Regions from separate parts of the Streptomyces sp. NPDC037288 genome, predicted to be linked through region 1. Evidence: riboswitches for the same ligand, from Rfam matches in the RefSeq annotation. Region 1 holds a riboswitch; the other holds the start of a gene.

Region 1 (6,413 bases):
GGCGACGCGATGAGCATCACGGAAGAAGGGTGTGACGATCCGGGCGGTGCCGGACACGAACCGAACATGAGCAACGACGAGATCTTCGCCGCTGCCTATCGCGAGCACTACTGGGCGGTCAGCCGCTATGTCGCGCGGCGACTGCCCGGGCGGTCCGATGAGGTGGAGGAAGTGGTGGCGGAGGTGTTCACGGTCGCCTGGCGACGGCGGCGCGACCTGCCGGAGGCGCCGCTGCCCTGGTTGTACGGGGTGGCCCGCAACTGCCTGGCGAACGCGGTACGCGGTTACGGGCGGCGGCGCCGGCTGGTGGACCGGCTGGGCAACCACGAGGCCGCCCACGGCCGGCACATCGTGGACAGTCCGGACGCCGAGACCGCCGGCGCCTGGGTGCACGAGGCCCTGAACCGGCTGTCCCCGGCCGACCAGGAGGTACTGCGCCTCGCGGCCTGGGAGGAACTCGACGCCGGGCAGATCGCGGTCGCGCTGGGCTGCGGCAGACGCGCGGCGGCGATGCGCCTGCACCGCGCCCGCCGCCGACTGCGCACCGAGATCGACAGCCTGAACGAACGGCCGGTTTCCGGGGCGTCGGCCGACGAGACGCACCCCGCTCGGCGGACGTCTCCCGGCAGCCCGGCAGACGTGTCACTCCCCGCTCACTCCGTGCCTTCCGGCAGGCCGGCGGACACGTCGGTCTCTGTTCGGCGCCCGGCTGCCGGGAGTCCGGCAGACGTGTCACTCCCGGCTCAACCCATGCCTCCCGGGGTGCCGGCGGACGCGTCACCGTCCGGGCACCGCATGCCTCGCGAGGCGTCGGCGACCGCCCGGCCCGACGGACGGACGTCTGGTGACGGCAGGCGGCCGGCCGATCCGGCCGGTGCCGACGCCGAGACGCCCGCCGGGGACGGCGGTCCCGGCCGGCGATCACGTCCCGATTCCGCTGCCCCCGCCGGTGCACCCCCGCGCAAGGACCCCCGCCATGCCTGATGAACTCGACCTTCTCCGTCACGCCAACCCGGTTCCGGTCCACGGCCCGCACTTCGGTGACGGACCGCTGGACCACCGCGCCGAGCGGCGGCTGGAACTGCTGCTGCGTACGGACGAGCGCCGCCCCTCCCGGGCCGCCCCGCGCGCCCGGTTGCTGTGGGGCCTCGCCGCCACCGCCGTCGTTCTGGCCACCACCCTCACCGCGCTGCTCGGCGGCCCGAACGGTCAGCCCGCCGTCGCCGCGCCCCGACCGTTGGCCGTCCGGGCCCACTCCGCCGCCGTATCGCTGGACCGGATGGCCCAACTGGCCGCCACGGCCGCCGCGGACGGTTCGCCCGGCCTGCGCAAGGGCACCCATGTGCAGTCCTGGAGCCTCGGCATGAGCGACGGCGAACCGCCCGTGACCCTCCCGGAGGAGACCGTGGTGCGCTGGAACGCGGACGACAGCCACACCGAGGTCGTCGTGGCGACCGATCCGCGCCACCCGGGCCGCCCGGTCCTCACCGACGAGGGCGACGAGCCGCGGCTGGTGGAGGACGGCCATGTGCTGAGCCGGACCGCCTACCCGCCGAGCTGGAGCGACGCCCCGCCCGAGGCACGCCCCCCGCACGATCCGGCGGCCCTGCGGGCCTACCTCGCCGAGGCGGTCCACCCCGGCACAGGGTCCCTGACCACGGCCGAACTCCTCGACAGCGTCAGGGAGTTGCTGGACCACTGGACACTCGGCCCCCGAGAGTCGGCCGCGCTGGTCCGGGTCCTCGCGGACGCCAAGGGCCTGCGGCCCGTCGGACAGGTGACGGACCGGCTCGGGCGCCCCGGGCAGGCGTACGCGTACGACGTCCCCGGCGCCCGGCGCATGCTGATCCTCGATCCGCGCACCGGTGCGGTCCTCGGTCTGGAGGCCACCTTCAGCAAGGACGACTCCCGGTACGGCGTGCGGGCCGGGGACGTGATGGAGTACAGCGCCTGGCTGCGCTGACCTCGTACGCCGGCCTCAGGCGCCGGACTGCCGGGCGGCGGCCTCGACGGTCTGCTCCAGCAGCGTGGCGATCGTCATGGGGCCGACACCGCCCGGCACCGGCGTGATCAGCGAGGCCCACTCCACGGCGGAGTCGAAGTCGACGTCGCCGACGTTCCCCGGGTTGTAGCCGGCGTCGATCACCACGGCGCCCGGCTTGATGTCCTGCCCGCGGATCAGCCGCGGCCGGCCCACCGCGGCGACCACGATGTCCGCCTCGCGGACCGCCGCCGACAGGTCCGCCGTCCGCGAGTGGCAGTACGTCACGGTCGCGTCCCGGGCCAGGAGCAGCATGCCCACCGGCTTGCCGAGGATCGCGCTGCGGCCCACGACCACGGCCCGCTTCCCGGCGGGGTCGACGCCGTACTCGTCCAGGAGGCGCAGGATGCCGCCGGGCGTGCAGGAGACGAAGCCCGGCAGGCCGAAGCTCATCGTGGCGAACGAGGCGAACGTGACGCCGTCGACGTCCTTCTCGGGAGCGATCGCCTCGAACGCCGCGCGCTCGTCGATGTGCTCGCCGACCGGGTGCTGGAGCAGGATCCCGTGCACGGCCGGGTCGGCAGACAACTCCCGCAGGGTGCCGACGAGTTCGGCGGTCGTCGTGGTGGCGGGCAGGGCCACGTGCCGGGACCCGATGCCGGCCTTGCGGCAGCGGTTCTGCTTCATGCGGACGTAGGTCACGGACGCCGGATCCTCGCCGACGAGCACGGTCGCGAGACAGGGCGCGGTACCGGTCCGAGCGGTGAGGTCGGCGGCCTTCTTCGCGGTGTCCTCGACGATACGGCGGGCGAGGGCGGTGCCGTCCATGAGACGGGCCTGGGTCATGCTGCACACTCCTGGGCTGGATCGACTCTCTCGCCCAGGCGCGCGGCATCCACCACGGACCGCTCCCCGGTGGTACTCCACCTCAGCGCCAGTCACGGCCCGGGTACAGCGTAACCGAGCGCACGCACGCCCCTTGGCCCGCCCGTCGAAGCAGGCTCCCGTGGGGCCGGACGACGGGAGCCGGCGCTACCGACGCCGATCACGCCGCGCGCGAGGCGCCCGTGGCAGCGCGGCGGGATGCGGGCGAAGGCGCGCGGCTCTCAGCGCTGACCGAAGCAGCGCGGCGGACACGTACCGGCCCGCCGCGGAAGCCCGCGCCGGCCGCCGGGGGTGCGCCCGGGGCGTCCGCCCGAGGACCGCCCTGGCCGAGAAGGTCCAGGTCAGCCTGGAGGTGACCTGGACCCTGGCGAATCTCCTTCCGGCGCCTGTCATGTCACTGCGTGCGCCTACTCGTCCCACGCCTGGATGAGCAGCTGACTGGCAATCTTCCCGTCACGCAACGTGACCATCGACTCGGCCAGGACCCGGGTACCGTCACCGTACTGGCAGGACTCGGTGAACGCCGCGTGATCGCCCTGGACCACGCAGTGGTCCAGCTTGTGCGTCATGTCGCGGCTGTAGATGTCGTCCAGCAACTCGGCGATCTGACCCCGGCCGCGCAGCACGGTGGGGTGGCTGGGCTGGTGGTTGTGGTCGACGATGCGGATCTCGGCGTCGTCGGCGTACAGAGACAGAAGGGTGTTGCCGGTGTTCCCCTCTATGCCCCGGCGCAGTGTCTCGGTGTCGAAGCCGGAACCTGTCGCGGTGCCCATGGTGACCTCCTTCGGGCGCCCGCGGCCCGGCGGGGCGCGGACCACACGGACCCCCACCCTTCGAGGCTCCTCCGGCCCGGCGGCCACGGCAAGCGCAGACGTACGCCTCCGCCGGTGCGCCGCCTGTGCCGTACCGGTGCGCAGGCCGGCGCCGCCGGTCACGTCCCCGGTGGCACGGGCCTTGCGGGCTGGCACCCGGTTCCGTCACGGCCCTTGCCGGCCCGCGCTCGGCCCCGACCGCAGCAGCGCCCAGTCCCGGGACAGCGCGAAGGCCGCGGCCGTACCGTCGGCGAGGCAGTCCGTGAGACATTCCGGGAGCTGGCGGGTGAGCTGGTCTGCGGGGCCCAGTTCCAGCCAGGTGCGGACCCCGTCGCGGTGCAGCAGGCAGACGGCCTCCGCCAAGCGCAGCGGCGCGCGCCGCACCCAGAACTCCGGATCGGCGGTCTCGGTACCCACCGGCCGGGCCGTGACGTCGCAGAGCAAGGGGATGCGCGGCACCCGCGGGTGGAGCGTGGCGAGGGTGCGGCCGTAGGCGGCGAGGCTGCCGTCCAGGCCGGGGGAGCGCGGCCCCTGCGCCGGCCGGCCGCCCAGCAGGCGGGCCAGGGTGCCGACCGCGTGACAGGCCTCCGCCAGGGAGAACACACCCGCGGCGTATGCGGCGGCCATCCGCCCGGACGCGTGTCCGAACACCGCGTCCGGCCGGACGCCCCAGCTGTGCAGCAGCCGGTACTGCGCCACCTGGAGCGCGAAGACCGCCGGCCCGGCGAACGACTCCCGGTCCAGCAGTGCGGCCGTACGCGTGCCGCCGGCCGCGGACATCACGCATTCCAGCGGGAGTTCGAGATAGGGATCGAGGCGCGCGCAGATCTCGTCGAACGCGTCGGCGAACACCGGGAAGGAATCGCGGAGTTCACGCCCGCTGCCGGGCCGCGGTGCGGCGCCGGCCGAGAACAGGAATGCGGTGCGTCCAGTGCGGCCGTCGACAGACATGCCCCCATTGAGGCACGCCCGGGTCAGGTGCACACACCAGGCAAACTCCCGCAGCCTGCAAAAAGATTGCCATCATAGAATGGCGTTATTCGGTCAGATTCTTACGGAATTCCAACCGCTCCCAAGGAGTGAGGACCCGGCCGGTTCGCCCGGCGGCCGGAAAGATCCACGATCACCGCCGTGGTCCGTCCCGCTGCCGATCGGTCGCGCGTAGGGTCGGCGGGGAAGGCAACCGAGGAAGGGGTCAGACCATGGCGCAGGAAGTACGCGGCGTGATCGCACCGGGCAGGGACGAGCCCGTACGGGTCGACACGATCGTGGTACCGGATCCGGGACCCGGTGAGGCCGTGGTGCGCGTGCAGGCCTGCGGGGTCTGTCATACCGACCTGCACTACAAGCAGGGCGGTATCTCGGACGACTTCCCCTTCCTGCTCGGCCACGAGGCCGCCGGTGTCGTGGAGTCGGTCGGCGAGGGCGTGACCGATGTGACCCCCGGTGACTTCGTGGTCCTCAACTGGCGTGCCGTCTGCGGCAATTGCCGGGCCTGTCTGCGCGGCCGGCCCTGGTACTGCTTCAACACCCACAACGCCCGGCGGAAGATGACCCTCGCCGCCACCGGGCAGGAGCTCTCCCCGGCCCTCGGCATCGGCGCGTTCGCCGAGAAGACCCTCGTCGCCGCCGGCCAGTGCACCAAGGTCGACCCGGCCGTCTCTCCGGCGGTCGCCGGCCTGCTGGGCTGCGGCGTCATGGCCGGCATCGGCGCGGCGATCAACACGGGCGGTGTCGGCCGGGGCGACTCCGTCGCGGTCATCGGATGCGGCGGCGTCGGCGACGCGGCCATCGCCGGGTCGGACCTCGCCGGCGCGGCGAGGATCATCGCCGTGGACATCGACGACCGCAAGCTGGACAAGGCCCGCACCCTGGGCGCCACGCACACCGTCAACTCCAAGGAGACCGACCCTGTCGAGGCGATCCGCGAGCTGACCGGTGGCTTCGGCGCCGACGTCGTCATCGAGGCCGTCGGCCGCCCGGAGACCTACCGGCAGGCCTTCTACGCCCGCGACCTCGCCGGCACGGTCGTCCTCGTCGGCGTCCCCACCCCCGAGATGAAGCTCGAACTGCCCCTGCTGGACGTGTTCGGACGCGGCGGCGCCCTCAAGTCGAGCTGGTACGGCGACTGCCTGCCCTCCCGGGACTTCCCCATGCTGATCGACCTGCACCTGCAGGGCCGCCTCCCGCTCGACGCGTTCGTCACCGAGACCATCCAACTGGACGAGGTGGAAAAGGCGTTCGAGCGGATGCACCACGGTGACGTGCTGCGTTCGGTGGTGGTGCTCTGATGACCGTACGCATCGAACGCCTCGTCACCTCAGGGCAGTTCACCCTCGACGGCGGCACCTGGGACGTCGAGAACAACGTGTGGATCGTCGGCGACGAGCGGGAGGTGATCGTCATCGACGCCGCCCATGACGCCGAGGCCATCGCCCGCGCCGTCGACGACCGGCGCCTGATCGCCATCGTGTGCACACACGCCCACAACGACCACGTCAACGCCGCACCGGCACTCGCCGACCTCACCGGCGCCACCATCTGGCTGCACCCCGACGACCTGCCGCTGTGGAAGCAGACCCACCCCGACCGCGACCCCGACCGGCATCTCCTGGACGGCCAGGTCATCGAGGCCGCCGGCGCCGACCTGAGAGTGCTCCACACCCCCGGCCACGCCCCCGGCGCCGTCTGCCTGTACGACCCCGGGCTCGGCACCGTCTTCACCGGGGACACCC
Region 2 (16,043 bases), on a different contig from region 1:
GGCGGCAAGCGCCCCGAGCCGTCACCCGAGCGCCCCGAGTCCGGCTACTTCTACGAACCGACCGTCCTCGACGCCTGCCACCGCGAGATGACCGTCGTACGCGAGGAGGTGTTCGGCCCGGTCCTCACCGTCGAGACCTTCCGCACGGAGGAGGAGGCGGTGTTCCTCGCCAACGACACCGAGTACGGCCTCGCCGGCGCCGTGTGGACCACCGACCCCGGCAGGGCCCGCCGCGTCGCCGGCCGGCTGCGCCACGGCACCGTCTGGATCAACGACTTCCACCCCTACCTGCCACAGGCGGAGTGGGGCGGCTTCGGCAAGAGCGGCACCGGCCGCGAACTGGGGCCCGCAGGACTCGCCGAGTACCGCGAGACCAAGCACGTCTACCAGAACCTCGCGCCCAAGCCGGTGCGCTGGTTCGCCGGCTGAGCCTCATCCCTCGCGCCGGCTGAGCCCCGCCTCTGTTCCCACGCCCGTCCCACGCCGTGGTTTCCACCCCTCTGGAGTAGTACCCCCATGTCCCACACCCCTCACGTCTACGACTACGTCGTCATCGGCGGCGGCACCGCAGGCTCCGTCATCGCCTCCCGCCTCACCGAGAACCCCGACGTCACCGTCGCCGTCATCGAGGGCGGGCCGAGCGACGTCGGCCGCGACGACGTCCTCACCCTGCGCCGCTGGATGGGCCTGCTCGGCGGCGAACTCGACTACGACTACCCGACGGTGGAGCAGCCGCGCGGCAACTCCCACATCCGGCACAGCCGCGCCCGCGTTCTCGGCGGCTGCTCCTCGCACAACACCCTCATCTCCTTCAAGCCGCTGCCGTCCGACTGGGACGAGTGGGAGGAGGCCGGCGCCAAGGGCTGGGGTGCCGTCCCCATGGAGGCCTACTTCGCCCGCCTGAAGAACAACATCGTCTCCGTCGACGAGAAGGACCGGAACGCCATCGCCCGCGACTTCGTCGACGCGGCCCAGTCGGCACTCGGGGTACCCCGCGTCGAGGGCTTCAACCGCAAGCCGTTCACCGAGGGCGCCGGCTTCTTCGACCTCGCCTACCACCCCGAGAACAACAAGCGGTCCTCGGCGTCGGTGGCGTATCTGCACCCGGTGATGGACGAGCGGCCCAACCTGACCATCCTGCTGGAGACCTGGGCGTACAAGCTGGAGCTGAACGGCACCCGCGCCGAGGGCGTCCACGTGCGCACCAAGGACGGCGGGGAACTGCTGATCCGCGCCCGCAGCGAGGTCGTGCTGTGCGCGGGCGCCGTCGACTCCCCGCGCCTGCTGCTGCACTCGGGCATCGGCCCGCGCGAGGACCTGGAGGCCCTCGGCATCCCCGTCGTGCACGACCTGCCGGGCGTCGGCGAGAACCTGCTCGACCACCCCGAGTCGGTCATCGTCTGGGAGACCCACGGCCCGATCCCGGAGAACTCCGCGATGGACTCCGACGCCGGTCTGTTCGTGCGCCGCGACCCCGAGAGCCCGGGCCCGGACCTGATGTTCCACTTCTACCAGATCCCGTTCACGGACAACCCCGAGCGACTGGGCTACGAGCGGCCGGAGTTCGGGGTGTCCATGACCCCGAACATCCCCAAGCCGAAGAGCCGCGGCCGGCTGTACCTGACCAGCGCCGACCCGTCCGTGAAACCCGCCCTGGACTTCCGGTACTTCACCGACGAGGATGACCACGACGGCCGGACCCTCGTCGACGGCATCCGCATCGCCCGTGAGATCGCGAAGACCGAGCCCCTCGCCGGCTGGCTCAAGCGCGAGGTCTGCCCCGGCCCCGAGGTCCTCGGCGACGCCGAGCTGAGCGAGTACGCCCGCAAGGTCGCGCACACCGTCTACCACCCGGCCGGCACCTGCAAGATGGGTGCCACCGACGACGAACTCGCCGTCGTCGACCCTGAGTTGAAGATCCGCGGCCTCGACGGCATCCGCATCGCCGACGCGTCCGTGTTCCCGACCATGCCCGCCGTGAACCCGATGATCGGGGTGCTCATGGTCGGGGAGAAGGCCGTCGAACTGATCGGAGGTGACGCCTGATGGCGCTCACTGTTCCCACCCGCAAGCCGCCCACCACGACCGAGCCCGTCTTCTCCGTGTCCGGCCTGTGGAAGGTCTTCGGCCCCAAGCCGGAGCGGATTCCCGCCGACCCTGACCTCAGCACGCTGGACCCGGCCGACCTGCGCGCCCGCACGGGCTGCACGGCGGCCGTCCGGGACGTCTCCTTCGACGTCCGCAAGGGCGAGGTCTTCGTGGTCATGGGCCTGTCCGGCTCCGGCAAGTCCACCCTCGTCCGCTGCCTCACCCGCCTCATCGAACCCACCGCCGGCACCATCGCCATCGACGGCGAGGACGTCCGCGCGATGGACAAGGCCCGCCTGCGCGAACTGCGCCGGCACCGGACCGCCATGGTCTTCCAGCACTTCGGCCTGCTCCCGCACCGCACGGTCCTCGACAACGTGGCCTACGGTCTGGAGATCCAGGGGGTCGGCAAGGCCGAACGGCGCGAACGGGCCGCCCGGATCGTCGCCAAGGTCGGCCTGGAGGGCATGGAGCACCGCCGTCCCGGCCAGCTGTCGGGCGGCCAGCGCCAGCGCGTGGGCCTGGCCCGCGCCCTGGCCGTCGACCCCGAGGTCCTCCTCTTCGACGAGCCGTTCAGCGCCCTTGACCCGCTCATCCGGCGCGACATGCAGGACGAGGTGGTCCGCCTGCACCGCGAGGAGGGCCGCACGATGGTCTTCATCACCCACGACCTCACCGAGGCCCTGAAACTCGGCGACCGCATCGCCCTGATGCGCGACGGCCGGGTCGTCCAGCTCGGCACCCCGGAGGAGATCGTCGGCTCCCCGGCCGACGACTACGTCCGCGAGTTCGTCCGGGACGTGCCGCGCGAACAGGTGATGACCTGCCGCACGGCCATGCGCCCCGCCTCCGCGGAGGACACGGCGAACGGCCCGGCGGTCCGTCCGGAAGCCACGGTGGCCGAGGCGATCGAGGCGGTGGCCCGGGCCGGCGAACCGGCCCGCGTGATGGACGAGGGCCGCTGCCTCGGCGTGGTGGACTCGGATGCGCTTCTGGGAGTGGTCGCGGGAACGACCGTAGCGACGGCGGACGATGACGGAGCCGGCGTACCCGCCGGCTCTGCGGGCAGTCGTGCCGCTGGGGCGGCGCCCGTCCCGCCGGCAGCGGCACCCGGCAAGCGCCGGCCAGCGAATCCACCCGCCCCCCGCACCAGCCCGGAAGAACCCGGTACCGGCCCGGAGGACGCCCGCCCCCGCCCGGAGGGCCCCCGCACCAGCCCGGAGGCCGTCTGATGGCAACCCTCAGTCTCCCGACCGCCGGTACCGGCAAACCCGGCCTCCTCAAGAGCCGAGCCGCGGGCAAACTCCTCCTGCTCGCCCTCTTCGCCGCGATCCTGGCCCCCTGGGCCGCCACCCACTGGCCCGGCGCCAGCTGGCCCCACGCGCTGACCGTCAGCCTCGACAAACCCCTCGCCACGGCCAGCGACTGGGTCATCGACAACCGGGACAGCCACCCGCTGTTCCTCTACTTCTTCGGCTACATCAGCAACGCGGTCGTCCTGTCCGTACGAGCCGTCTACGTCACCCTGCTCGCCGCGGGCTGGACCGGCGTCACGGCATTCGGCGCCCTGGTCGCCTGGCGCGTCGCCGGCCCCCGCCTGGCCGCCGGCACGGCGATCGCCTTCCTGGCCTGCGGCGCCCTGGGCATGTGGGTCCCGACCATGCAGACCCTCGCGCTGATGGTCGTGGCGGTCCTCGCCTCGGTGGTCGTCGGCGCGCTGCTCGGTCTCGCCGCCGGCCTCTCCGACCGCCTGGACCGCGCCCTGCGCCCGGTCCTGGACACGATGCAGGTGCTCCCGGCCTTCGCCTACCTCCTTCCCGTCGTCCTGGTCTTCGGCATCGGCGTTCCCGCGGCCGTGCTCGCCACCGTCGTGTACGCCGCCCCGCCGATGGCCCGTCTCACCGCGCTCGGCCTGCGCGGCGCCGACCCCGAGGTCCTGGAGGCCGTGGAGTCGCTCGGCGCGACCCGACGCCAGCGGCTGCTGACCGCCCGTATCCCCCTGGCCCGTGGAGAACTCCTCCTCGGCCTCAACCAGACGATCATGATGGCGCTGTCCATGGCCGTCATCGCCTCGGTCATCGGCGCCGGCGGCCTCGGCGACCGCGTCTACCAGGCGCTCTCCTCGGTCGACGTGGGCCAGGCCCTCGCCGCCGGCATCCCGATCGTGCTGCTGGCGATCGTGCTGGACCGGGTGACCGCAGCCGCCGGGGCCGGCGGAGCGGCCGGCGGCAGCGGGGGCACGCGCACCCGCGCCGTCGGCTGGCCCTACGCCCTCGCCGTCACCGTGGCCGTCGCCCTGGCCGCCCGTCTCCTCGGCCGCCTCGACTGGCCCACCGGCTGGACCGTGAACATCGCCGAACCGGTCGACCGCGCCGTCGACTGGATGACCAACCACCTCTACTCCGGCGTCCCGGTCATCGGGGGTACGGCCGACTGGGCGGGCCACTTCACCACCTGGGTCCTGGACCCCGTCCGCGGCGGCCTGCAGTGGCTGCCCTGGTGGTCGGTGCTGCTGATCGTCGCCGCCCTGGCCTGGTCGATCGGCACCTGGCGCACCGCCCTGACCGCCGTACTCGCCATGGCCGCGATCGGTGTGCTCGGGGTGTGGGGACCGGCCCTCGACACGCTCTCCCAGGTGCTGGCCGCGGTCGCCGTCACCCTGGTCCTCGGGTTCGCGACCGGCATCGCCGCCGCCCGCAGCGACCGCGTCGAACGCGCCCTGCGCCCGGTCATGGACGTGTTCCAGACCATGCCCCAGTTCGTGTACCTGATCCCGGTCGTCGCCCTGTTCGGCGTGGGCCGTGCCCCCGCCGTCGCCGCGGCCGTCGTCTACGCCCTGCCGGCCGTCGTCCGGATCACCGCGCAGGGTCTGCGCCAGGTCGACCCGGCCGCGCTGGAGTCGGCGCGCTCGCTCGGCGCGACCGGACGCCAGCAGCTGTGGCAGGTGCAGCTGCCGCTCGCCAGGCGGTCGCTGCTGCTCGCCGTCAACCAGGGCGTGGTCCTGGTCCTCGCCGTCGTCATCATCGGCGGCCTGGTCGGCGGCGGCGCCCTCGGCTACAACGTCGCCTTCGGACTCGCCCAGGGCGACCTGGCGACCGGTCTGGTGGGCGGTGCCGCGATCGTCTGCCTGGGCCTGATGCTCGACCGGGTGACCCAGCCGACGGAACGACGCACGAGGAAGGGAGCCTGACATGCGACGTCGTACGACCGTCCTGACCGCGACCGCCGTAGCGGGCTCGCTGGCGCTGCTCACCGGCTGCGGCGCCGCCGACATGACCAAGCAGGCCAGCCCGTTCGCCAACGCCCGGGGCTCGAAGACGGTCACGCTGTCCGTGCAGTCCTGGGTGGGCGCGCAGTCCAACGTGGCCGTCGCCCAGTACCTGCTGGAACACAAGCTGGGCTACCGCGTGGACACCGTCCAGGTCGACGAGGTGCCCGCCTGGGACGCGCTCAGCCAGGGCCGGGTCGACGCCATCATGGAGGACTGGGGGCATCCGGACCAGGAGAAGCGGTACGTCGAGGACAAGAAGACCATCGCCCACGGCGGCGACCTCGGCGTGACCGGTCACATCGGCTGGTTCGTGCCGACGTACCTCGCCAAGCAGCACCCCGACATCACGAACTGGCAGAACCTCAACAAGTACGCCTCCCTCTTCCGCACCGCGGAGAGCGGCGGCAAGGGCCAGCTGATGGACGGCTCCCCGTCGTACGTCACCAACGACAAGGCCCTGGTGAACAACCTGAAGCTGGACTACCAGGTCGTCTTCGCCGGTTCCGAGGCGGCGCAGATCACCCAGATGAAGCAGTTCGCCAAGGAGAAGAAGCCCTTCCTGACCTACTGGTACGCACCCCAGTGGCTGTTCGAGAAGGTCCCCATGACGGAGGTGAAGCTGCCGCCGTACAAGGACGGCTGCGACGCGGACGCGGCGAAGGTCGCCTGCTCCTACCCGCACACCCCGCTGCAGAAGTACCTCAACGCGGACTTCGCCAGATCCGGCGGCAAGGCGGCGGCCTTCCTGAAGAAGTTCAGGTGGACGACCGAGGACCAGAACGAGGTCTCCCTGATGATCGCCGACCAGAAGCTGTCGCCCCAGGACGCGGCGAAGAAGTGGGTGGACAGCCACCCCTCCGTGTGGAAGCGGTGGCTGTCCTGAACGCTCTCACTGTGTGAGGGAGCCGGCGATCTCCGTCAGTGCGGCGGTCGCCCTGCGCTGCAGTCCCGGTCCGAACGTGATGCGGGTGGCCCCGAGTTCGCCGAGTTCGGCGGGTGAGGGGCCGCCCGCGTCCAGGCGGGCGAACGCGTTCAGCGGGCCCTGGATCCCGGCCCGCAGCAGGGGCAGCACGTCCGTCGGGGCGAGGATCGGGTAGACGCAGTCGGCGCCCGCCGCCACATACAACGCTGCCCGCTCGATGGCCCGTTCGGGGTCCTTGTCGCCGTGCACGAAGATGTCGACGCGGGCGTTGACGAACAGCAGGTCGGCGGCGGCCGCGCGCACCTCGGCGAGGAACTCGGCCTGCTCGCGCGGGTCCTTGAGGACACCCCCGTCGGAGTCCTCAAGGTTGCAGCCGACGGCGCCCGCCTCCAGCAGCCGTTCCACCAGCTCCTTCGGCGGAAGCCCGTACCCGCCCTCGACGTCCGCCGACACCGGCACGTCCACCGCCCGCGTGATCCGGGCGACCGCGGCGAACATCTCGTCGGCCGGGGTGGCCCCGTCCGCGTACCCGAGCGAGGCGGCCACCCCGGCGCTCGGCGTGGCCAGCGCCGGGAACCCGGCCTCCGCGAAGACGCGCGCACTCGCCGCGTCCCAGGGGCCGGGCAGGACGAGCGGATCGCCCTGGGGGCGCCGCAGATGCAGCGCACGGAAAACGTCCACGTTCCTCACGACCGGTGACCTCCAGGCTCGTTCACGGCTGGTACCCCCCTGGAGGAACACGGCGGCTGACCATCAGGCGGTTCCAGGAGTTGATGACGGTGATCAGGCCGATGAGATGGGCGAGTTCGGACTCGTCGAAGACCTTGGCGGCGCGGTCGTACACCTCGTCGGGCACAAAGCCCTCCGACAAAACGGTGACCGCCTCGGTCAGCGCCAGCGCGGCGCGCTCCCGTTCGCTGTAGAGGTCCTCGGCCTCCTCCCAGGCGTTGAGGAGCTGGATCCGGTCCTCCGGCTCCCCGTTCTTCCGGGCCGCCTTCAGATGCATGTCGAGACAGAAGGCGCAGTGGTTGATCTGCGAGGCGCGGATCATGACCAGCTCGGCGAGTACCGGATCACCTAGCCCCTTCTTCGCGGCCGCGCTGAGCGCGGACATCGCCTGTCCGACCTCGCGGTCCAGCAGCTGGGTACGGCTCACTTGTGCTGCCCCGCCTGGTAGTGGCCGGGCACCGCGCGGGTGGTCACACCGAACCGGTTCCAGGCGTTGATCACCGTGATCCCGGCGATCAGCTGCGCCAGCTCGGCCTCCTCGAAGTGCCTGGCGGCCTTCTCGTACACCTCGTCCGGCACGAAGCCCTCCGTGAGCACGGTGATCGCCTCGGTCAGCTCGATCGCCGCCAGCTCCTTCTCGGTGTAGAAGTGCTTCGACTCCTCCCAGGCGCTGAGCTGCACGATCCGCTGGACGCTCTCGCCGGCCGCCAGCGCGTCCTTGGTGTGCATGTCGAGGCAGATCGCGCAGTGGTTGATCTGCGAGGCGCGGATCCTCACCAGCTCGTACAGCTTGGGGTCCAGGCCCTGCCCGGCCGCCGCGTCGAGCCGGATCATCGCCTTGTAGACCTCGGGGGCGTGCTGGGCCCACCGCATGCGGGGGGCGTGCTCGGGTGCGTACTCATCGGTCTTCCGGGTGCTGACGTCTGTGCTCATGCCCTCGACCCTAGGAGCGAGGCAGCCCAGGAGTATGGTCCATTCCCATGGTGGAATCCTGGGCCACTCTGGGCGTCGACCTGCATCTCGAACCGGCCGGCGCGGGCGGTCTGCGCCGGGGCCTGACCGACGCCCTGCGGGAGGCCGTCCGCACCGGCCGCCTCGCCGCCGGCACCCGGCTGCCCTCCTCCCGCTCTCTCGCCGCCGACCTCGGCATCGCCCGCAACACCGTCGCCGAGGCCTACACGGACCTGGTGGCGGAGGGCTGGCTCACCGCCCGGCAGGGCTCCGGCACCCGGGTGGCGGAGCTGGCGGCGACCCCGCCCCCCGGCAGGGGCGCGGGGCCCCGTCACCCGGAACCCGCCCGTCCGACGTACAGCCTCCTGCCCGGCGCCCCCGACCTCGCCGCCTTCCCGCGCACCGAGTGGCTCAAGGCCGCCCGTCGCGCCCTGACGACCGCCCCGTACCACGCCCTCGGCTACGGCGACCCGCGCGGCCGGCCCGAACTGCGCACCGCCCTCGCCGGATACCTCGCACGGGTGCGCGGCGTCCGCGCCGACCCCGAGACCGTGCTGATCACCTCCGGCTTCGCGCACGCCCTGCGCATCGTCGGCGCGGTCCTCGCGGCGCGCGGGGTGCGCACGGTGGCGGTCGAGTCGTACGGCCTCGACGCCTACCGGAGTCTGCTCCAGCGGTCCGGCCTCACCACACCCGCCCTCCCCTACGACGGACTCGGCACGGACCCCCGGGTGCCGGACGGCGCCGGCGCGGTGCTGCTGACCCCCGCCCACCAGTTCCCCATGGGCACACCCCTGCACCCCGAACGGCGGGCCGCCGTGATCGACTGGGCGCGGCGCACCGACGCCGTGATCCTGGAGGACGACTACGACGGCGAGTTCCGCTACGACCGCCAGCCCGTCGGCGCCCTCCAGGGCCTCGACCCCGACCGTGTGATCTACTTCGGCACCGCCAGCAAGTCCCTGGCCCCCGGACTGCGGCTGGGCTGGACGGTGCTGCCGCCGGCCCTCGCGGAGGAGGCGGCCTCGGCCAAGGGCGGCACCGACACCGTGGGGGCGCTCGAACAGCTCACTCTCGCCGAGTTCATCACCTCCGGCGCGTACGACCGGCACGTCCGCTCGTCCCGGCTGCGTTACCGGCGCCGCCGCGACGCCCTCGCCGCGTCCGTGACCGCCCGCGCGCCCGAGGTGACGGTCACCGGTATCGCCGCCGGCCTCCACGCGCTGCTGCGGTTGCCCGCGGGCATGGAACGGTCGGTGATCCAGGCCGCGGCCTGGCAGGGCCTCGCCCTCCACGGCCTGTCCCTCCACCGCCACCCCGAGGCCGTCGCCGACCCACTGGACGCCCTGGTCGTGGGCTACGCGACACCGCCGGACAGCGCGTGGGCGGGGGCCCTGGACGCGTTGTGCAGGGTGTTGCCGTAGGACACCGGCCCGTGTCGCGTCCGGTTCACGCCGACGGCATCCAGGGCGCGAGGTCGTCGCGCCATCCCTCGAAGTGCTCCAGGGCGACGCTCAGACGGGAGTCCTTCGCACGGTAGAGGGCGCCGATGACCTGGTGCGGGTCGACGGCCGGGAGAAGGGACTCGCCTTCCTCCCGGAGGAATCCCCGGGTGGGGGCCTTCCGCGTCGGGTGCTCCAGGAGGCGACCTCAGCCTTCCTCGGCCACCACCGGCGCCTCACCGAACCGCGCCAGCAGCAGTGCCCCCGCCACGGCCACAGCGAACCCGAGCAACGCCAGCCAGGTCAGCCCCTCCCGCGTGCGGTCGCCGAGCCACACCACGCCGACCGCCGCCGGGCCGATCGTCTCGCCGATCACCAGGCCGGCGGTGGCGGTCGTCACGGACCCCCGCTGGAGGGCCGAGGTCAGCAGGATGAAGGCGGCGCCTCCGCCGATCAGCAGGGCGTAGGACGCCGGGTTGGTGAGCAGCTTCGCGGGGGCCAGGCTGTCGATCAGGCGGACCGAGACCTCCACGACCCCGAACCCGCATCCGGCCCCGAGTCCGAGTACCAGTGCCCGCCCCGGCCCGCTCAGCCGACCGCCCGCGAAGGCGAGCAGCAGTATCCCGGCCGCCACGGCGAGCATCACGTAAGCCAACGCCTCCGAGCCCCCCTCCTCGCCCTCCGGCCCGGACGCCAGCCCCAGCATCGCCAGCCCGGCGCACACCACGGCCACCGCGCTCCACTCGGTGCCGCTCAGCCGCACCCGCAGAAGGCGCGCCGCCACCACCGCGGTCACCGCCAGACTCGACGCCAGGGCCGCGCCGACCGCGTAGATCGGAAGGGACCGCAGCGCGGCGATCTGGAAGACGAAGCCGAGCCCGTCCAGCGCGAGTCCGGCCATGTACCGCCACTGCCTGAGCGCACGCAGCAGCAGTGCCGCCTCGCCACCCCCACCTGTACCGGCCTCTCGCGTGGCCACTGCCTGCAACACCGTCGCGGTGCCGAAGCAGACCGCCGCGCCAAGGGCGCACACCATTCCAAAGAGCACAAAGGGACTCTAGGAGAGGGCCGACCCGGACACCCACTGCGGTCCCCCCTCTTACCGTTCTCTAGTCTGAACCGACAGTCAGATGAGCACATGGGGGAGACGTCATGAGGGAGAACTCGCGCCGCCGGCTGCGCTCCGGCACGGTCGTCCTGGGCGGAGTGGGTCTGCTGGCCGCCGCCCTGACCGCCTGTTCGTCCGAACCGGACAAGCGCTGCGTCGACCGCGGCAGCTACAACCTCGCCAAGGGATACAAGATCGTCTCCGACAGGAACTGCAAGTCGGCCAAGGCGTCCGTGAACGGCGCCTGGTACTACGGCGGCACGAAGAAGGGCTCCTGGGTGGACGGCGGTTCCTTCACCAAGCCCCGCAAGGGCTCCGGCTCCGGCGGCTCCTCCGGCGGCGGCACCGGGGTCCACCGCGGCGGCTTCGGCGGCAGCGGCCACGGCAGCTCCGGCGGCTGACCGGCCACCGGACCGGAGACCGCCGTATGGAACGCCTCACCACCACCCCCCGCCCGGGCTGGCAGCACACCGTCGAGGAACAGGGACTCGTCTACCCCCTCACCCGCCACCCCGACGGTTCCCTGCGCCCCTACTGGGACGAGAGCGCCTACTACGTCTTCACCCTGGACGAGATCGAGGCGCTGGAGGAGACCGTCGAGGAACTGCACCGCATGTGCCTCGCGGCCGCCGAGCACATCGTCGCGCAGGACCGGCTCGCCGACCTCGGCATCACCGACCCGCGCCTGGCCGCCGCAGTCACCGAGGCCTGGCAGCGCCGCGCCGAACTCCCCTCCCTCTACGGCCGGTTCGACCTGCGCTACGACGGCACCGGCCCGGCCAAGCTCCTGGAGTACAACGCCGACACCCCGACCTCACTGGTCGAGGCCGCCTCGCCCCAGTGGTTCTGGATGGAGGACCGCTTCCCCGGCGCCGACCAGTGGAACTCCCTGCACGAACGCCTCGTCGAGGGCTGGCGGACGCAGGCCGCGCTGCTCCCACCGGGCAGCCCCCTGCACTTCGCGCACTCCTCGGCCGACGAACTCGGCGAGGACCTGATGACGGTCGCCTATCTCAAGGAGACCGCCGAACAGGCCGGCCTCGACACCGACTGGCTCTCCATGGAGGAGATCGGCTGGGACGGCCTCTCCGGCCGCTTCGTCGACAACCAGCTCCGGTTCATCCGCAGCATCTTCAAGCTCTACCCCTGGGAGTGGCTCACCACCGACGCCTTCGGCGGGCACGTCCTGGACACCCTCGACAACGGCGGCGGCACCGGCAGCACCCTGTGGATCGAACCCGCCTGGAAGATGCTGCTCAGCAACAAGGCCCTGCTGGCCGTCCTCTGGGAGCTGTACCCCGGCCACCCCAACCTCCTGCCCGCCTACCTCGACGGCCCCCGCGAGCTGGCCTCCTCACCCGGTTACGTCGCCAAACCCCTCCTCGGCCGCGAGGGCGAGGGCGTCACCGTGCACCAGCCGGGCGCCCCGGCCCTGCTCCGCGACGAGCCCTGCTGCTACCAGCAACTCGCCCCGCTGCCCGCCTTCGACGGCAACCACGTCGTCCTCGGCGCCTGGGTCGTCCACAAGGAGCCGGCCGGCCTCGGCATCCGCGAGTCCTCCGGCCTGATCACCGACGGGTACGCCCGCTTTCTGCCCCACGTGATCCTCTAGTCCCGGGCCCCTCCTCCCGGACAGCCTCCTCCTCCCGGGGAATCAGACGTTCAGCACCGCCCTGAGCTGCTCCAGCCCCCAGTCCAGGTCGTCCTCACCGATCACCAGCGGCGGAGCGATCCGTACCGTGTGGCCGTGGGCGTCCTTCACCAGCACCCCGCGGTCCATCAGCCGCTCCGACACCTCCCGGCCCGTACCGGCCCTCGGCGCGATGTCCACGCCCGCCCACAGCCCGCGCCCGCGCACCGCCGTCACCGCGCCCGTGGCCGGCAGCGCCGCCAGCGCCCGGTGCATCCGCTCGCCGAGCCGGGCCGCCCGCGCCTGGAACTCGCCCGTCCGCAGCATCCCGATCACCTCCAGCGCCACCGCACAGGCCAGCGGATTCCCGCCGAACGTCGACCCGTGCTCGCCCGGCCGGAACACCCCGAGCACCTCCGCGCTCGACACCACCGCCGACACGGGCACGATCCCCCCGCCCAGCGCCTTGCCCAGCACGTACATGTCCGGCACCACCCCCTCGTGCTCGCACGCGAAGGTCCGCCCGGTCCGGCCGAGACCGGACTGGATCTCGTCGGCGACGAAGAGCACGTTCCGCTCGCGCGTCAGCTCCCGGACGGCCGGCAGATAGCCGGCCGGCGGCACGATCACCCCGTTCTCCCCCTGGATCGGCTCCAGCAGCACCGCGACGGTGTTCTCCGTCAGCGCCTCCCGCATCGCGGTCAGATCGCCGTACGGCACGATCTGGAACCCCGGCGTGTACGGCCCGAAGTCGGCCCGGGCCTCCGGGTCGGTCGAGAAACTGATGACCGTCGTCGTCCGCCCGTGGAAATTGCCGCCCGCGACCACGATCTTCGCCATCTCCCCGGGCACCCCCTTCACCCGGTACCCCCACTTCCGGGCCGTCTTCACCGCACTCTCCACCGCCTCCACGCCGGTGTTCATCGGCAGCACCATCTCCATCCCGCACAGCTCGGCGAGCTCCGTGCAGAACGCCGCGAACCGGTCGTGCAGGAAGGTGCGGGACGTCAGCGTCACCCGCTCCAGCTGCGCCTTCGCCGCCTCGATCAGCCGCCGGTTGCCGTGCCCGAAGTTGAGCGCCGAGTAACCGGCCAGCAGATCCAGATACCGCCGCCCCTCCACATCCGTCATCCACGCCCCCTCCGCCGTGGCCACGACGACCGGCAGCGGACGGTAGGTGGGCGCACAGTGCGCTTCGGCGGCGGCGATGTGGTCTTCTGCAGCGGTCATGGCCTCTCCCGGAGACGACGACAACACGACGGGGACACGACGGTGGCCTCCTTCCTACCGTCGCTCGCATGGTGGACGCGGGATCTGCGCCCCACGGCGCGCCCGGTAGGCTGATCAGCGGGCCGTGACTGGCGCGCTGGGATGGGACGGACCATCGGGGAGCGGCCCTAGCGGGAAAGAGTGCCGTGCGCCTGGGCCGAACGTGAACGCTGTACGCACGCCGTCCGGAGGTCCTCATGCCAGAGCAGCAGCCCCTCTCCACCGAGTCCACCGCCTTCCGTGCCGCCCTTGACGTCATCCGCGCCGTCGAACCCCGGGTCGCGGATGCCATCGGCCAGGAGGTCCACGACCAGCGCGAGATGCTCAAGCTGATCGCCTCCGAGAACTACGCCTCCCCGGCCACCCTCCTGGCGATGGGCAACTGGTTCAGCGACAAGTACGCCGAGGGCACCGTCGGCCGCCGCTTCTACGCCGGCTGCCGCAACGTCGACACCGTGGAGTCGCTGGCCGCCGAGCACGCCCGTGAACTCTTCGGCGCCCGCCACGCCTACGTCCAGCCGCACTCCGGCATCGACGCCAACCTCGTCGCCTTCTGGGCCGTCCTCGCCGACCGGGTCGAGGTCCCCTTCCTGGAGAAGACCGGCGTCCGCCAGGTCAACGACCTCTCCGAGGCCGACTGGGCCGAGCTGCGCCAGGCCTTCGGCAACCAGCGCATGCTCGGCATGTCCCTGGACGCCGGCGGCCACCTCACCCACGGCTTCCGCCCGAACATCTCCGGCAAGATGTTCGACCAGCGCTCCTACGGCACCGACCCGGCCACCGGCCTCATCGACTACGAGGCCCTGCGCGGCCAGGCCCGCGAGTTCAAGCCGCTGATCATCGTCGCCGGCTACTCCGCCTACCCGCGGCTGGTGAACTTCCGGATCATGCGCGAGATCGCCGACGAGGTCGGAGCGACCCTGATGGTCGACATGGCCCACTTCGCGGGCCTCGTCGCCGGCAAGGTCCTCACCGGCGACTTCGACCCGGTCCCGCACGCCCAGATCGTCACCACGACCACCCACAAGTCGCTGCGCGGCCCGCGCGGCGGCATGGTCCTGTGCGACGACTCCCTCAGGGACCAGGTCGACCGCGGCTGTCCGATGGTCCTCGGCGGGCCGCTGCCGCACGTCATGGCCGCCAAGGCCGTCGCCCTCGCCGAGGCGCGGCAGCCCGCCTTCCAGGACTACGCCCAGCGGATCGTCGACAACTCCCGCGCCCTGGCCGAGGGCCTCATGCGGCGCGGTGCCACCCTGGTCACCGGCGGTACGGACAACCACCTCAACCTGATCGACGTGGCCACCTCCTACGGCCTCACCGGCCGCCAGGCCGAAGCGGCCCTCCTGGACTCCGGGATCGTCACCAACCGCAACGCCATCCCGGCCGACCCCAACGGCGCCTGGTACACCTCCGGCATCCGCATCGGCACCCCCGCCCTGACCACCCGGGGCCTGGGCACCGCCGAGATGGACGAGGTCGCCGGCCTCATCGACCGCGTCCTCACCACCACCGAGCCGGGCACCACCAAGTCGGGCGCCCCCTCCAAGGCGGCTCACGTACTGGACGAGAAGGTCGCCCAGGAGATCGCCCAGCGGGCCACGGACCTGGTCGCCGGCTTCCCGCTGTATCCGCAGGTCGACCTCGGCTGACAACTCCGCAAGGGACAGCCAACCCGAAGGGGCGCGGGGAACTGCGCGAGCAACCGCAGACGACCCGCAGTCCGCCGCGCCCCGTAACCATCCCCCACCTCACCGGCCGATCGCACCCTCAGCCGATGAGAGAATGGGCAACATGGCCACTGCTGATCGCCCCCGCGTGCTCTCCGGTATCCAGCCCACCGCCGGCTCGTTCCACCTCGGCAACTACCTCGGTGCCGTCCGTCAGTGGGTGGCCCTGCAGGAGTCCCACGACGCGTTCTACATGGTCGTCGACCTGCACGCGATCACGGTCCCGCAGGACCCGAAGGACCTGCGTGCCAACACCCGGCTCGCCGCGGCCCAGCTGCTGGCCGCCGGTCTGGACCCGGACCGCTGCACCCTCTTCGTCCAGAGCCACGTGCCCGAGCACGCCCAGCTCGCGTGGGTCATGAACTGCCTCACCGGTTTCGGCGAGGCGAGCCGCATGACCCAGTTCAAGGACAAGTCCGCCAAGCAGGGCGCCGACCGCGCCTCCGTCGGCCTCTTCACGTACCCGGTCCTGCAGGTCGCCGACATCCTGCTGTACCAGGCGAACGAGGTGCCGGTCGGCGAGGACCAGCGCCAGCACATCGAGCTGACCCGTGACCTGGCCGAGCGCTTCAACGGCCGCTTCGGTGAGACCTTCGTGATCCCGTCGCCGTACATCCTCAAGGAGACGGCGAAGATCTACGACCTCCAGGACCCGTCGATCAAGATGAGCAAGTCGGCGTCCACGCCGAAGGGCCTGATCAACCTGCTCGACGAGCCGAAGACCACGGCCAAGAAGGTCAAGAGCGCCGTCACCGACACCGACACCGTGATCCGCTACGACGTGGAGAGCAAGCCGGGCGTCAGCAACCTGCTCACCATCTACTCGACCCTCACCGGCCAGTCGGTCGCGGAGCTGGAGCGCGACTACGAGGGCAAGATGTACGGCGCCCTCAAGACCGACCTCGC

Evidence for each region. A riboswitch is a leader RNA that binds a small molecule or an ion and turns the genes downstream of it on or off. The one in region 1 is predicted to bind ZMP and ZTP.
Region 2: another riboswitch for ZMP and ZTP. It lies ahead of ACZ7GZ_RS16295 (glycine hydroxymethyltransferase); the one in region 1 lies ahead of ACZ7GZ_RS41635 (bifunctional 5,10-methylenetetrahydrofolate dehydrogenase/5,10-methenyltetrahydrofolate cyclohydrolase).

Annotation. Positions count from the first base shown of each region.
Region 1 covers NZ_JBVJVY010000117.1:205-6,617, forward strand. Annotated here, with positions in the region: partial or broken gene ACZ7GZ_RS41620 (hypothetical protein) at 1-68, opposite strand, end outside; partial or broken gene ACZ7GZ_RS41625 (RNA polymerase sigma factor) at 67-564, shown strand; gene ACZ7GZ_RS41630 (CU044_5270 family protein) at 977-1,963, shown strand; gene ACZ7GZ_RS41635 (bifunctional 5,10-methylenetetrahydrofolate dehydrogenase/5,10-methenyltetrahydrofolate cyclohydrolase) at 1,979-2,827, opposite strand; ZMP/ZTP riboswitch at 2,853-2,933, opposite strand; gene ACZ7GZ_RS41640 (nuclear transport factor 2 family protein) at 3,274-3,639, opposite strand; gene ACZ7GZ_RS41645 (acyltransferase domain-containing protein) at 3,844-4,629, opposite strand; gene ACZ7GZ_RS41650 (S-(hydroxymethyl)mycothiol dehydrogenase) at 4,881-5,969, shown strand; gene ACZ7GZ_RS41655 (MBL fold metallo-hydrolase) at 5,969-6,413, shown strand, end outside.
Region 2 covers NZ_JBVJVY010000011.1:188,095-204,137, reverse strand. Annotated here, with positions in the region: gene ACZ7GZ_RS16360 (aldehyde dehydrogenase family protein) at 1-429, shown strand, start outside; gene ACZ7GZ_RS16355 (GMC family oxidoreductase) at 517-2,046, shown strand; gene ACZ7GZ_RS16350 (quaternary amine ABC transporter ATP-binding protein) at 2,046-3,320, shown strand; gene ACZ7GZ_RS16345 (ABC transporter permease) at 3,320-5,278, shown strand; gene ACZ7GZ_RS16340 (ABC transporter substrate-binding protein) at 5,280-6,242, shown strand; gene ACZ7GZ_RS16335 (isocitrate lyase/PEP mutase family protein) at 6,249-6,971, opposite strand; gene ACZ7GZ_RS16330 (carboxymuconolactone decarboxylase family protein) at 6,994-7,437, opposite strand; gene ACZ7GZ_RS16325 (carboxymuconolactone decarboxylase family protein) at 7,434-7,943, opposite strand; gene pdxR (MocR-like pyridoxine biosynthesis transcription factor PdxR) at 7,991-9,385, shown strand; gene ACZ7GZ_RS16315 (DMT family transporter) at 9,612-10,439, opposite strand; gene ACZ7GZ_RS16310 (hypothetical protein) at 10,556-10,912, shown strand; gene ACZ7GZ_RS16305 (glutathionylspermidine synthase family protein) at 10,939-12,123, shown strand; gene rocD (ornithine--oxo-acid transaminase) at 12,166-13,371, opposite strand; ZMP/ZTP riboswitch at 13,486-13,575, shown strand; gene ACZ7GZ_RS16295 (glycine hydroxymethyltransferase) at 13,608-15,059, shown strand; gene trpS (tryptophan--tRNA ligase) at 15,202-16,043, shown strand, end outside.